DNA from 2 places in the Paenibacillus sp. J22P143 genome. Region 1 is predicted to be linked to the other one. Evidence: a T-box and tRNA genes for the amino acid it is inferred to sense, from the RefSeq annotation. Region 1 holds a T-box; the other holds one or more tRNA genes.
The links. The T-box of region 1 lies ahead of leuS (leucine--tRNA ligase). A T-box ahead of a tRNA ligase gene usually reads a tRNA of that ligase, here a tRNA-Leu.
Positions count from the first base shown of each region.

Region 2: it has a tRNA-Leu gene. The T-box ahead of leuS (leucine--tRNA ligase) is inferred to sense a tRNA for this amino acid. The anticodon was not compared.

Region 1 is NZ_JCAUAQ010000004.1:310,523-320,202, reverse strand. It holds gene yqeH (ribosome biogenesis GTPase YqeH) at 1-655, shown strand, start outside; gene AC58PQ_RS10625 (shikimate dehydrogenase) at 673-1,533, shown strand; gene yhbY (ribosome assembly RNA-binding protein YhbY) at 1,554-1,847, shown strand; gene AC58PQ_RS10615 (nicotinate-nucleotide adenylyltransferase) at 1,860-2,447, shown strand; gene yqeK (bis(5'-nucleosyl)-tetraphosphatase (symmetrical) YqeK) at 2,437-3,009, shown strand; gene rsfS (ribosome silencing factor) at 3,029-3,376, shown strand; gene AC58PQ_RS10600 (CvfB family protein) at 3,373-4,269, shown strand; gene AC58PQ_RS10595 (class I SAM-dependent DNA methyltransferase) at 4,271-5,032, shown strand; T-box leader at 5,104-5,341, shown strand; gene leuS (leucine--tRNA ligase) at 5,422-7,881, shown strand; gene comER (late competence protein ComER) at 7,908-8,741, opposite strand; gene AC58PQ_RS10580 (ComEA family DNA-binding protein) at 8,884-9,471, shown strand; gene AC58PQ_RS10575 (deoxycytidylate deaminase) at 9,575-9,680, shown strand, end outside.
Region 2 is NZ_JCAUAQ010000005.1:133,492-139,568, reverse strand. It holds tRNA gene AC58PQ_RS11590 (tRNA-Asn) at 14-89, shown strand; tRNA gene AC58PQ_RS11585 (tRNA-Ser) at 93-181, shown strand; gene AC58PQ_RS11580 (hypothetical protein) at 327-821, shown strand; gene AC58PQ_RS11575 (methyl-accepting chemotaxis protein) at 737-1,243, shown strand; tRNA gene AC58PQ_RS11570 (tRNA-Glu) at 1,416-1,487, shown strand; tRNA gene AC58PQ_RS11565 (tRNA-Leu) at 1,504-1,585, shown strand; gene AC58PQ_RS11560 (hypothetical protein) at 2,437-3,102, shown strand; gene AC58PQ_RS11555 (DL-endopeptidase inhibitor IseA family protein) at 4,328-4,795, opposite strand; gene AC58PQ_RS11550 (hypothetical protein) at 5,092-5,403, shown strand; gene AC58PQ_RS11545 (site-specific DNA-methyltransferase) at 5,473-6,077, shown strand, end outside.

The DNA.
Region 1 (9,680 bases):
TGCTGTACAAGAATACCGCGGCAACATGGACGTGTACGTGGTTGGTGCTACGAACGTAGGGAAATCGACGTTAATTAATCGCCTTATCAGTGATTACAGTGATTTGGAAGCTGAACTGACGACGTCGCAATATCCGGGAACTACGCTCGATCTGGTCAAAATTCCGCTTGATGACGGCAAATTCATTATTGATACGCCTGGGATAGTGTACAAGCATCGTCTGACTGAGGTCGTGAAGAAGCGTGATCTAACGCCGCTTATGCCAGATAAACCGCTTAAACCTATGGTATTTCAACTTAATGAGGCTCAGACGTTATTTTTTGGCGCGCTCGTTCGATTTGATTTTATCCAAGGTGAGCATCAATCCTTTACTTGTTACACGTCGAATGCGATTCAGATACATCGCACGAAGCTGGAGAAGGCGGATAACTTGTATGAAGAGCACAAAGGTGTCATGCTGACGCCGCCGGCGCAAGCTGATCTTGAAGAACTTCCTAAGCTGGTTAAGCATCCGCTGCACATACCGAAGGGGAAACAGATGGATGTGCTGATCTCAGGTTTAGGCTGGATTAAAGTGAATAGTCTAGCTGGTGCACAGCTCGCTGTTCATGCACCGAAGGGCATTAAAGTGATTACACGGGAGTCGTTGATTTAGGAGGACATGGGGAGATCATGGAGAAGACTCGGACGATCGACAGTCATACAGTACTATACGGAGTATTCGGGGATCCGATCAGGCATTCCCGTTCTCCGATCATGTTGAACCGCGCTTTTCAGGAAGCGGGGATCAATGGGGTTTATGCAGCTTTTCACGTTAAGCCTGAAGAGCTTGGCGACGCAGTTCGGGGAATCAGGGCTCTAGGATACCGCGGAGTGAATGTGACAATTCCACATAAAGTAGATGTGATGAACTACCTCGATGAGATCGATGAAGGGGCTATGATCGTTGGCGCAGTCAATACCATCGTGAATGAAGCGGGCAAGCTCAAAGGCTTCAACACAGATGGGATTGGTTATGTACGTTCCTTGAAGGAAGAGACGGGAATCGATCTCAAAGGGAAACGTGTTCTTCTGCTCGGTGCAGGCGGCGCAGCACGCGGCGTGGCTTATGCCTTGGCCAAAGAGGGCGTGAGCTGTATTTATATTGCGAATCGTACCAAGGCGCGTGCTGTTGAGCTTGCTGCTACAATAGGCGCATTCACCGAAACCGTTGGCTTAGGGATGGATGAGTTGGGGGATATTGTTGATAATGTTGAATTTGTTCTCAACACGACGTCAGCAGGCATGCACCCTAACATAGACGAGCTTCCTATGCCGCTTCATCTAGTTCGAACACATCACCTAGTTAGTGATCTTATTTATAATCCACGCATCACGAGATTTCTTCGTGAAGCGGAAGCTATAGGAGCTCGCATTCATGGCGGGCTTGGCATGTTTATTTATCAAGGCGCTTATGCCTTCGAGTATTGGACGAATACACCTGCGCCGGTTGAGGCGATGAGACAGGTGGTAGAACAGTCATTAACTGAATAAGAATGAATAGAGGGACATCCATGTTAACAGGCAAACAAAAACGTCATTTACGCTCACTCGCGCATCACATTGATCCAATCTTTCAAGTAGGTAAAGGAGGCGTGAATGACCATATCATTCGTCACATTCAAGAAGCTATCGAAGTTCGTGAATTGATCAAAATTACCGTGCTTAACAACAGCGGAGAAGATCGTCAAGAAGTCGGAGCTGAATTATCCGAGAAATCTGGCGCAGAGCTTGTTCAGGTTATCGGGAAGATCGTCGTGCTTTACAAAGAATCGCGTGACAATAAGAAGATTGAACTGCCGCGCTAATGAGGTGGACGTATGCTTGTCGGAATTATGGGAGGCACATTCGATCCCATCCATACCGGTCATTTAATCGCAGCTGAACGTGCGAGGGTAGAAGGGGGCTTGGACGAGGTATGGCTGATGCCTGCCAACGTCCCTCCGCATAAGCCTAATGCACCATGGGCAACAAGCCAGCAGCGTTGGGAGATGGTTTGCCTTGCTGCGGAAGGCAATCCTTTTTTTCGTCCAGTCGATATCGAAATTAACAAAGGCGGCGTATCCTATAGTATCGATACGATCGAACTGTTGAAATCGCAATATCCGGACATCGCGTTCACGTATATTATTGGCGCCGATATGGTTCAGTATTTGCCGCAGTGGCATCGCATCGATGACATCGTGCGGCAAATTCATTTTATTGGATTAGCCAGACCTGGTTATGAGCTGGACTTGACTCAACTGCCCGAGCGTATTCGAAATCGAGTGAAGCTTGTACCGATGCCGCTCGTTGAAATTTCTTCAACAGCAATTCGGGCACTGAGAGAGAATCGGGATCCCGTGAGGTACCTTGTACCAGATAAGGTAGGGCAATTCATGGAGGTGAATCGCTTATATGAAACGTGAAGACCTTATGGCAGCGGTCAAGGAGCAAATGCCCGAGCGGCGTTGGCAGCACACGCTTGGTGTGATGGAAACGAGTGTGCTGCTGGCTGAACGATTTGGCGGGGATGCGGTCAAAGCGGATGTCGCAGCGATTTTGCACGACTATTGCAAGTATTGGCCTATTCAGGAGCAAGCTAAGATTATTCGTGACAATGATTTACCACAAGACTTGTTAGCTTTCGATAAGGAGCTGTGGCATTCGCACGCAGGTGCTTTTATCGCGAAGACGCAATTCGGCATTGACGACGAGGAGATTTTGGATGCGATCAGGTACCATACATCCGGTCGCGAACAAATGACGCAGCTCGACAAAATCGTATGCTTGGCGGATTATATGGAACCAGGCCGTGATTTCCCAGGAGTCGAGTTCATTCGTGAACTTGCTAAGTCGAGTCTCGAACGCGCGTTGATTGCCGGCTTTGACTCCACCATCAACTTTTTGATATCCAAAGGTAAGCGCATTTATCCACTTACTATTTTGACACGGAACGATTTATTGGAACAAATCCAAATACACACCTAATGACATGGAGGATGATTGCATGAGTAAAAACCCAGAAGAAATATTAGCATTCGTTGTTGAGGCAGCGGAAGACAAAAAAGCAGCGGATATCGTTAGCTTGAATTTGCAAGGCGTATCCCCAATTGCGGATTATTTCGTTATTTGTCACGGGAATTCGGAAACACAAGTACAATCAATTGCAGGCGAAGCTCGTAAAAAAGCGCATGAGCATGGTGTTCATATTCGAAGCTATGAAGGCATTGACACAGCAAGATGGGTACTTCTTGATCTAGGGGACGTTGTTCTCCACGTTTTCCATCGTGATGATCGTCAATATTATAATATCGAAAAACTTTGGTCCGATGCCAAAGTTGTGGAGCGCGTATGAGAAATGAAGCAGGATCCCTTGTTACCCTAGAGGTAGCAAGGGAAGTTCCACCTAATGGCTTTTTCCTGAGTGATGGATATCAGGATTATCTGCTGCCTTATGCGGAAATTGTAGGGAACCGAATTAGTCCTGGAGACAAAGTGGAAGTGTTCTTATTCCACGATACGCAGGATCGAATTATGGCGACCATGAAGAAACCGCTGCTGACCATGGGTCATGTTGGGCTTCTAGAGGTTGTTGATATTCATCCGCGGTTTGGCTATTTCTTAGAAATGGGTCTTGGTCGTCATTTACTTTTACCCTACAAACATGTGCCAGAGCTTGAAGAGCTTCGACCTCAAGTAGGGGATAAAGTGTTCGCAACGCTTGCACACGATCGGCAAGGCCGATTAATTGCAAAGCTGGCGCTTGAAGAAGACTTGGCTCCGCTATGTGTACGAGCTCCGTCGAGTTGGACAAACCAATGGGTTAAAGCTCGTGTTTATCGTCCACTTCAGATGGGTACATTCGTCATATGTGAGGCGGGTGTTCTAGGATTTGGTGTCATCGGACTGATCATTCCACAAGAGCGGACACGCTTGCTTCGTGTAGGCGAGCTAGTTGATGTTCGGATCGCATTTGTGCGTGAAGAAGATGGACGAGTTAACCTATCGATGAGGCTTCCGAAGGAAAAAGGACGCGATGAGGATGCAGAATGTATTCTTGAAGTGCTCCGTGAACGTCCTGGGAATGCTATGCCATTCTCGGATAAAACGCAGGCAGATATCATCAAGGATAAATTCGGTCTAAGTAAAGCAGCCTTCAAACGTGCTTTAGGCAAGCTGATGAAAGATGGTCTCATTTATCAGGAAGCAGATTGGACGTATCTGAAACAAGAGGAGACGCAAGGCTGAGATGAGTTACGAGAAATTCGCCTATACGTACGATCGTTTAATGAACAACATGCCCTATGCAGATTGGCTGAGGTTCGTTAAGGAAGGCTTTGAACGCTTCGAAGTAAAACCAACAACGCTTGTGGATTTAGGATGCGGGACAGGCAATTTGTCTATTCCATTAGCTGCTGAAGGCATACAAGTGACGGGCATCGATCTTTCCGAGGATATGCTGGCCGTTGCTGAGCAGAAGCATAGCGAACAACCCAGTCAGCTTCGCGGCGGTGCCATTCGTTGGGTCCAACAGGACATACGTGAATGGGAGCTTAGCGAGGAAGTGGATGTTGCCATTTCATTTTGCGACAGTCTCAACTATTTGCTAGAGGAAGATGACATCGTGGATGCTTTCCGTCAGACATTGGCTGGGCTCAAGCCAGGTGGTTTATTCCTCTTCGATGTACATACACCAGCTCAATTGTTTGCCTACGCGGAGTCTCAGCCCTTTTTTCTAAATGAAGACGATGTTGCTTACATTTGGACAAGTGAGTTAGATGAGGAACGTGTTCAGATTGAACATGATTTAACGATTTTCGTCAAAGACAGAGGCTCAGGCGAAACCTTCCGGCGCATTGATGAAACGCATGAACAAAGAGCGTATCCCTTGCAGTGGCTAGAACGGATGCTAATCGAGGTAGGCTTTCGTGAGGTACATCAAGCTTCTGACTTTACGTGGGAGCAGCCAACGGATAAGACAGAGCGAGCTTTCTTTATTGCGAAAAAATAATCCTAAAGGGATTCGCCCTCGGCTTGACAGTGCGGCATTATTTTACATATAATCAAAGCTAATCAGTTGTATGGAAAGCTTAGATGAGGAATAGTACCTTGTACAGCATCTTTCAGAGAGTCGGAGCTAGGGTGTGAGCCGGCAGATGTTAGTCTTGAGAACTCGCCTCGGAGCTAGAAGGTGAACCGCTGGAAGTGAGGGCGCTAGCTGGATCGTCTCACCCGCGTTAAGGGGCAGAGTGAACACAGGTGAAGAATACCTTGTGTTAACTAGGGTGGTACCACGGGAATTATACCTCTCGTCCCTAGCGATATCCGCTAGCGATGTGAGGTTTTTTTGTGCGTATTTGCATACATGAGCAGAGAGCAACTTGAAGGAGGCATGGAGTCATGACACAGGAATTGAAAGAAACGAAAGAGCAACAAGGCTACAATCCGCAAGCGATCGAACCCAAATGGCAGGCATACTGGGATGCCAAGAAAACATTTAAGGTACTGGAAAATTCGGCTAAACCGAAATTTTATGCCTTAGATATGTTTCCTTATCCATCAGGCGCGGGCTTGCACGTAGGGCATCCTGAAGGCTATACGGCGACTGATATCGTTTCCCGTTTTAAACGGATGAGAGGCTTTAATGTCCTTCACCCAATGGGCTGGGATGCATTTGGACTTCCTGCAGAGCAGTATGCGTTGGATACAGGGAATGATCCGAGAGAGTTCACGAAGAAAAATATCGATACGTTCCGCCGTCAAATTAAATCACTCGGCTTCTCTTACGATTGGGATCGGGAGATTAGTACAACGGATCCGGAGTACTACAAATGGACGCAGTGGATTTTCATCCAACTCTACAATAAAGGTCTTGCTTATGTAGATGAGGTTCCAGTGAACTGGTGTCCGGCTCTAGGTACTGTACTTGCAAATGAGGAAGTTATTGACGGATTAAGTGAGCGTGGTAACCATCCGGTTATTCGGAAGCCGATGCGTCAGTGGATTTTGAGAATTACGGAGTATGCGGAGCGTTTGCTTGAGGATCTAGAAGAGCTTGATTGGTCTGAAAGTATTAAAGATATGCAGCGCAACTGGATTGGGAAATCAACGGGAGCTGAGGTTCAGTTCGTGATTGAAGGCCATGCTGAGAAAAGCCTAACGGTTTTCACAACGCGTCCAGATACATTATTCGGAGCAACTTACTGTGTATTGGCGCCTGAGCATGAGCTTGTTCAGCAGATTACAACAGAAGTGCAAGCTGCTGCGATCAAAGAATATCAAGAGAAAGCTTCACGCAAGAGTGACTTGGAGCGTACAGATTTGGCGAAAGACAAATCCGGTGTGTTCACAGGGGCTTATGCGATCAATCCGGTTAATGACACGAAAGTGCCAATTTGGATTGCTGATTATGTGCTTGGCGGATACGGCACGGGCGCGATTATGGCGGTTCCAGGTCACGATCAACGCGACTGGGAATTTGCGAAGCAATTCGACCTGCCAATTATCGAGGTAGTTCAAGGCGGAGACGTGGAGAAGGAAGCTTATGCAGGCGATGGTAAGCATGTCAACTCAGGTCCAATCGACGGTTTAAACATTGAGCAAGGGATCAGTCATATGATCGCTTGGCTTACGCAAAATGGCAAAGGCCGCGGTAAAGTAACGTATCGCTTGAGAGATTGGCTGTTCAGCCGTCAGCGTTACTGGGGTGAGCCGATTCCGATTCTTCACCTGGAAGATGGCACGATGAAGCCAGTTCCTGTGGATCAGCTGCCGTTATTGCTTCCACAAGTGGATGAAATTAAGCCATCTGGTACAGGTGAGTCACCACTTGCTAACGTATCCGAGTGGGTTAATACAATAGATCCTGAAACAGGCATGAAAGCTCGCCGCGAAACGAATACAATGCCGCAATGGGCAGGAAGCTGCTGGTATTACCTGCGCTTCATTGATCCGAAGAATGATCAAGCCTTCTGCTCGGATGAGCTGCAAAAGCAGTGGTTGCCTGTTGATTTGTACATTGGCGGAGCGGAGCATGCGGTTCTGCACTTGCTATATGCGCGTTTCTGGCACAAAGTACTTTACGATCTTGGTTTTGTTCATACCAAAGAGCCCTTCCATAAGCTTGTTAACCAAGGGATGATTCTTGGCGAGAACATGGAGAAGATGAGTAAATCTCGCGGAAACGTTGTGAATCCGGATGACATCGTGAGCGATCAAGGTGCGGATACATTGCGCATTTATGAAATGTTCATGGGGCCGCTTGAAGCGACTAAACCGTGGAATACAACAGGTGTAGATGGGATCTACCGTTTCTTGAATCGCGTATGGAGACTGTTCGTTGATGACAACGGCCAGGTTCAAGCGAAAATTAGCGGGGATGAAACGCTGGGCAGCGATACCTTCAAGCGCACGTGGCACCGCTCGATCAAGAAAATTACCGAGGATTACGAGGCACTTCGCTTCAATACCGCGATTAGCCAGATGATGATTTTTGTCAATGAGGCTTACAAAACAGAGCGTCTACCTCTGGAAGCGATGAAAAATTTCGTGCAAATGCTATCCCCGATTGCTCCTCATTTAGCGGAAGAGCTTTGGGAGAAATTGGGCGGCGTGGAATCCATCACATACGAAGCGTGGCCAGCTTATGATGAGTCGTGGACCGTGGATAATGAAATCGAAATCGTTGTGCAGATCAATGGTAAAATTGTTGACCGTGTCATGATTTCCAAAGATACCGATGAAGCTGCGATGGAGAAAATGGCCTTTGAACTCGACAAAGTCAAAGAAGCGACCGCCGGAAAGGCCGTTCGCAAATTGATTGTTGTTAAAGGTAAATTAGTCAATATCGTTGTAGGTTAATCACACAAAGTTATGCATTGAGAAGGCTACTGCTGTTGTTTCAAAGGAAAGAGCAGCTCTGCCTTCTCAATGTCTTCTTCATACTTGGCATGAGTAGCACGAATAACCTGAGAGAACACTCCGCAAAGCTCCTTCTCCAAAATACGTAAACCTTCAGCAGTAATGCCTCCAGGAACAGATACTCGCTTTTGCAAGCTAACTGGGTTGAAGCCTCCCGTTGTGAGCAGCTTTCCTGTACCTAAAGTCATTTCACTAGCCAGCAATGTGGCCTCCTCAGCAGAAATACCCGTTTCTTCCACAGCAGCATCGATAAAAGCTTGAATAAAGCTAGCAAGAAAAGCAGGACCACAGCTAGATAAATCAGAGGAAATCCTCGTATAATTTTCAGACACACGTATCGGAGTAGAGATATGCGTGAAAATATTTTCAAGCCACTCTTTATCCTCAGGCTGCATGCGATTCCCATGAATACATAACGTAGCACCGCTTAGTACGTAATTCGTGATACTTGGAATGATTTTACTTATTTTGGCTGGTAATAGACCTTCTAGATGCTTAATCAGGATAGGGCTCGTAATGGAAATTATAAATTGAGAGGAAAGCACGTCCTCTTTGATTTCATCAATAACCTTTTTGAATTCAGATGGTTTGACACATAAGAAAATCAAATCACTTCCACGCACGACTTCACGATTCGTTTCCGCCACTTGCAGGCCAGGATAGTTCTCCGCAAGAAGTTCAACTTTACGTAATGTTCGATTGCTAGCGATAATTTGCTCGGGATTGAACGCCCCGGAATGAATGAATGCTTCAATCAGAATACTTCCCATACTCCCAGTACCGATGAATCCAGCTTTCATCAAGTAATCCCTCCCGAAAAAATCAGTCTTTATACGAAAACCAACCTATTTACGCGGTCGCACACGATTCGTGTAGTCATTGGGACGCTTTTTCATGTATATGGTTGCCCATTCACAAATATGCTAAGAAAGAAGGTAGTCCGTGGATTTTTTTGGAAATAAAATAAAGAGGCTCTTGTTGATCCTTGGGGGCATCTCGCTTTTTATCTGGGTGGTGTGGCCATTTCTCCGCGGAGGACAGCCAACGATTCAAACGGCGTTTATGCCGATCAATACGCAGATGGAAGCGTTACTAACACAAGAGGCTAATGAGAAGAAAGAGGTAAAAACGACAGTAACGCCAAAGGCGAGCTCAACTGCAACTGCAACTTCAACCCCAACTTCAACCCCAACATCAGCCCCAACCCCAGCATCTTCAAAGACGGATTCAAAGATGACAACAGATGTTGAAGAAGCTTCCTCTACTACAGGGACTCGAAACATGACAACTTCTTCCAAAGCTGCACCCCCATCGACTGAAGCACAAAGTGGCCTTGTAAATTTGAACACCGCTACATTAGAGCAGTTAGATAAGCTGCCTGGGATAGGCGAAAGTAAGGCCAAAGCCATTATTGAGTACCGTACGAAGAAGGGGCACTTCAAACGAGTTGAAGAACTCATGGAAGTGAAAGGGATTGGGGACAAAATGTTCGAGAAGCTAAAGGAGCTAGTGTTTGTGGCTCCATCCTAGCTCATCTTTTCATTTCTAGTGAAATATGAGAAAATACTAGAAATAGTTTTGGTTTCGAGAATAGTAAATGAAAAAACGAGTCATCAGGAGGGAGTCAATCATCATGAGCATCCGGAAAGATTGGGATACGTATTTCCTAGATATCGCTTATATGGCCTCCACACGCTCGCGGTGTAATCGTAGACATGTTGGAGCAGTCCTTGTACAGG
Region 2 (6,077 bases), on a different contig from region 1:
AAAACTTGTTCATTCCCTGATAGCTCAGTTGGTAGAGCACTCGACTGTTAATCGAGTTGTCACAGGTTCGAGTCCTGTTCGGGGAGCCATATGGAGAGATACCCAAGTGGCTATAAGGGGATCCTCTGCTAAGGGATTAGACTGCGTAAGCGGTGCGAGGGTTCGAATCCCTCTCTCTCCGTCACGAAATAAGTTCAATGGCAATCTTGCCGTTGGGCTTATTTTTGTTCACCTCAATCTCAACCTAATCTAACAATTTTCTAATACCCGTTAAATGTTTGTCCTCTATAGTGAATAAAAAAAGCTTCACGATGGAGGAACGCCCAGTGACTAAATTATTTTCGATACGTGTACGTCTCATCCTATTGCTATTGATTCCATCCCTGTTATATTTAGGCACGAGTGTGTATCTGCTACAGATAAACAAGACCAATACGGATGAACTAACCTCATCATTGTATGAGACATCCGAGAGGAGCACGTCACTCATTCTGAATGCCGATCGTGATATGTATCAGGCCTTAACTGCCTACCAGCTGTTAGTATCGGGCATGTTAACGGCAGAAGAGAAGACGGCTCAGCTGAAGGCGCTCAAAGACAATATTGATCAAACGCATACAAGGGTCGGTCAGGCTGTTACCATTTTAAAAGATAAGCAATTACTGCAAACCGCACAAGCTGAGAAGAACGTGACGATTGAGCAAAGTGCAGCGAGCTTCCAGGTTTCCTTCGATCAGTGGGTCAAAGAAGCGAATGCGGTTGTTCAAGCGGGGAGCATGGCAAAGGGTTCAATGTCGTTGCCCAAGAAATCCGTAAACTAGCAACACAATCGATCGAATCGGCTGATGGCATCAATCAGTTAATTCACGAGACGAGAGTCGAGATTGAAAGTGTATCTCAGTCGATGAATGCGACCAAGCAGGAAGCGAGCGCAGGCTCACAAATGATGCAGGAAGTGAACCTAAGCTTCGAAACGATCATGCAATCCGTGACGCATATCGTAACACAGATCCATGAGACATCGGCTATTACACAGCAAATGTCAGCAAGCTCGGAAGAAATTTCTGCGACGATGGATCATTCTGCTGCAAGTTCGTCTCAGATTCTTACGAGATCTCAAACTGTAGCAGCGGCTACTGAGGAGCAGCTTGCGATGATGCAGAACATTGCTGCTGCGTCGGAACAGCTGAGGTCTGTGGTGAATACGTTGAATGAATCCGTGTCTTATTTCAAAATTAAATAGTGGAATGAAATAGGGGCGCTTTCATGGTTTTTCTAACGTGGACATGGGGCTCCTTATTTTTCATTGTTTGACTGGATTTGTTTCCATAAATTGGGCTTGTCAACGGAAGCGGAATCCTTTATAATAAAACTTGTCGTCCTTACTGAACTGAATTGTTCAATGATGATATTATGGCCCGTTGGTCAAGTGGTTAAGACACCTCCCTTTCACGGAGGTAACAGGGGTTCGAGTCCCCTACGGGTCATTGTTTTATCTCTCTTGCGGTCGTGGTGGAACGGCAGACACACCATCTTGAGGGGGTGGCGCTCACAAGGCGTGGGGGTTCAAATCCCCCCGACCGCATCCCGTAAGGCTTTACAGGTTTTATAAGGTTAAATTTAGATAGTGTGCATACCTGCACATGATTTCGATAAATTAGACCACTTACCTATCAGAACATTAAATTCTGATTAGGGAGTGGTTTTTTTGTTGCTAAAGTTTGCAATCCAAGAGTTCAAAGATGATCGTGAATACAAAAACTTGTCACCTAGAACGATTGAATCTTATCTAATGACCTTGAACGAGTTTCGTTCGAAATTCGTTTTATTCCTAATTCAAACCATCGTGGATACGGTGCGACGAGTTTACTTCGTAATGGTGAATACATTTACAGAGCAAAACATATCAGAAAAGAAGGTATTGTTAAGGAGAGCAATTGAAAAGTATCTTGAAGATAGATAGGACAGATAATCACCCTGCACTATTTATCAGCAACAGGCAAGAGCGAATTAGTGTTAGAAGCGTTCAGCATCTAATGGAGACATGGTCACAATGCCCATCAGACACGTCACAGCTTCATTACAGGACTTGTTAGGGCAGGTGAGGACATTATAGTGTCATTCAGAGTCTTAGTGGTCACAGTTCAGCAGATATGATATTGCGTTATAGTATGCCTAGTGAGGAAGATAAACAAAGAGCAGTTGAGCGTATATTTAAGGATTAGCCACCAGAAATGGTGGTTATTGTTTTTCTTGGAGAGGGTGGGGGGGGGGGGGGGTTACATCAAAATGAAGTTGTTTGAATGGTGAAAGGGTCATAGCACTTCCACCGCTCGACTATGAGTGAAATTTGAAGCGATACGGTAAAGAATGGAATACCATTATATGGTATAATTGAGAAAATCAACAACAGTACATAAGATAGGGATGGTATATATGCTTGATTGGATTGAGGAGTTTAAACCAACAGATAAAGGTTTGAAGCAAATACATCATAGACGACGATTTAATTTAAAAAAGGTTTCCTTTGCATCCCCTGCAACTATGACTGAATTAGCACGATTACTTTCTGCTGGCAGTGTGCTTTTAGCAGACAATATGATGAATGTCTATTCTGCGAAAGATGAAACTGCTCGTAGTCTGATAATGAATGACATTGCACCTCATTTTGAAGATGTAAAAATTGTTTATGTTGAAGATGAAATTGATGTTGTTAATATGCAATATCTAAAGAAAGATTCAAAAAAAATGTTTAACAGCACAAACACTGGAATTATTCAGGTTATACATGACTTATTTAGAACTAATGACATGAGTATATGGACAGATGGTAAAAAAAGAGAACTTACTCGTTACTCCGTTAAACTCAATGCGTTAAATAAGTATGATATTGACAATACAAATGACATTCAGGATTTTTTCACAAAGGGATATTTTGACTTGGGTGAGGAGTTTTGCTTTATTCCAACAGGTTGGACGCTTGTAGATGAATTGAAAGAATCAATATCATTGAGGTTCTTTGCCACTTTTATTCCATGTATAACTTTAGTTGTTGATGCGAGTAACAAGCAAGTAGTGGGGATATTGCTTTCAGGGGATTGAGGGATGAATAGACAGATGAAAGAATGATTTTATGACGATAAAAATTTATTGATTTGACATCTATTGCTTATGTTGAACTTGTATTATTTCCTGATTATAGAGTGACAATTCTCTATTTTTGGTAAGAAAACATAAGAATGGAGGTTTGGAAGTGAAAAGGATATATAAATTTTGGGATACCTTAATAATCCTAGCTATCATATTTCTATTGTGGTGGATAAAATCTTTCGGAAATGAACTTACATTCAAGAAGTCAATAAATTTGGTTTTTGTTACATTATTAGTCATTGCATTGGCTAGGTCAATTTACGTTTATCTTTCAGATAAATCAATGAATAACCTCATAGTGCCAGCTTCTTTATTGATAGCAATCATAGGTATTATATTTAATGTGTTCAATATCATATTGACAATTCTTATGTATTTATGGGTAGGGTTGACAGGTTACAATTTTTACAAACGACAGAGAAGAAAATAATCAATGTAATTGCTAGTTTATTGATTCTATTTTTTGTAAGTACTAGATTTATCCAGCGAGGTAAGAAGATGAAAATATTAAAGAAGAGAGTCATTTTAATCTGCCTTCAACTAATTCCCCTTGGTCCCTTTTGGTTTTTTGGATTTTCTCTTCTATTTGAGTTTAAAGATGTATGAAAGCAAGTTCCTACGTAATGAAAGCTGACATTTACTAGGATGCAGAAATTAAAATGCAAAGTAAAACAAAGGTGGCTAAAGACTTTGAAATTTAAATTTAAATTCAATAATAATCCAGCATGGTTTAATATAGTTGCTGTTTTAACGGCAATCGTCTCGTTCATTGGAATATATCATATACAAAATCAATACTATCGAAGCTTCAGTCAGTTTACAATGGTCATTTTTTGTATATCTTACGCAATTAAAGAAAGGAAATCAAATCTATTTTACACTTTCTTGTTTTGTTTCTTAGCTATTGTTTTTCTTTATTTATCATGGAGTACTCTACAACTTCCACAAAGATAAAATAATTTATAACTCATTTCTCATAACAAATCAGGTTAGGCAAAATGAAAGCACGATTTTATTTGAATTATGGAGGTACTAATGGTTATATATAAAAACCCGATATGGGTGTTGCCATGGGTGGCGCTCACAAGGCGTGGGGGTTCAAATCCCCCAACCGCATCCCAGCTTTACAAGCCTAAACCCGTACCTTCACCCATTCCATTCGACGGCGATTGTTGCATCAATCACAAGGTCGATATCGGTAATCAGGATAAGTACCTTTTCTTAAAACAATGGCTAGTTTACCTGTTATTGTATTTCGAGAAATCGTATAGACGACGGTTTCTTCTTCCAGGTCTGAAGACTGTAGAACAGCTCTAACTACAAGTCGGTTGCTTGCACGGCTTATAACAGTAAGTCGAACAACTCGCTGAGGTAAAGGTCCTGTATCTCCTGCTGGTATATACAGTCTTCCGCGAATGGATCGTGCACCAGTAGAACAAATCATTCGTGTAGTGTAGAGCGTATTCCAATATTGGCGAAAATAGGCCGCTACTTTAGCACGAGTTGAAAATTTTATTGGAAGTCTAAAGTATTGATCACCTCGTATAACGATAGATTGCTTTTCTGCTGAGATAATGACATCCTCCCAAGCTAACTCTGCATTTCGAATAAAAGATATAAGTTCACTCCTTGTCGGTACAGCCATGGAAATCCCTCCACTGTAAATATAGTTAGTGTTGTTCTATCCATTAAAATATGCAAGGGATATTGTTAAAGATTGTACGTATATTCTCGGCCATTCACATATGTTCATCCTTTTCAGATACTTAAAGTAGGTAGGTGAATTTATCAGGATGTGGGTCGAAAACAAACATGAACACCAATGGGTTGAAGAATTGTCTCTTAGGAACTATATTAAATGACGTATGGTCGTAATAGGCAGAGTTATATTTGGTCAGTGAATGAGGTTGGAATGGAAGAACATTAACAAAGGAGCACCCTATGGATCCGAAAGTCAAACAAGCTTTAGAGATTGCACTTTACAACTGGCAGTCAATGACCACGTATCAAAGCGATGAGAAGGAAGCTGTTGCAGATCAATTTCAATCTTCGTTCTATGTATTCATTGACGCGGTCCGCGATTGGGTACTCCGTCAAAACACCGTGCCTCTAACATTGGATGATATGCTTGAAATCGATATGATTCAAGCTATATTCGACCTGCTTCCTGCTCCATTGCATCTGAATTTCGAGACCGAAATAGAATTAATTATCGATCGTGTTGAACGTGTTGATGAAGATAAATACGATTAATGACAAGAAAAATCCAGCTCAGCCCATGTCACACTAAATAAAATTGACTAAGGAACTGGAGGTAAAGCCATGAACCAACTGACCATGAAATCAACTGATTTGACTCAAGTAAATATAGATAAACTTGCTGATCTGTTCCCTAACGTCATTACCGAGGCAAAAGATGAATATGGAAAGCTCAAACGAGCAGTCGATTTTGACTTACTAAAGCAGGAGCTATCTGATTTTCTAGTTGAAGGTGACAAAGAACGATATCAATTGACTTGGCCGGGCAAGAAAGAAGCCATTCTCAAAGCGAATAAGTCTATTAATAAGACATTGAGGCCTGTAAAAACAGAAAGCATCGACTGGGAAGGTACTCAAAATCTCTATATTGAAGGTGACAATTCAGACGTATTGAAGCTTTTACAGGAATCTTACATAAACAAAGTTAAATGTATGTATATTGATCCGCCATACAATACTGGCAAAGATTTTACCTATAAAGATGATTTCAAGGAATCGGTGGATGAATATTTAGCAAAATCGGGACAGGTCAGTGAAACAGGGATTCGATTGCTTCAGAATACGGAGACTAACGGTAGGTTTCATAGTGACTGGTTATCTGAAATGTATCCAAAGCTAAAACTAGCAAGAAATTTGCTTAGAGAAGATGGCGCTATCTTTATCAGTAT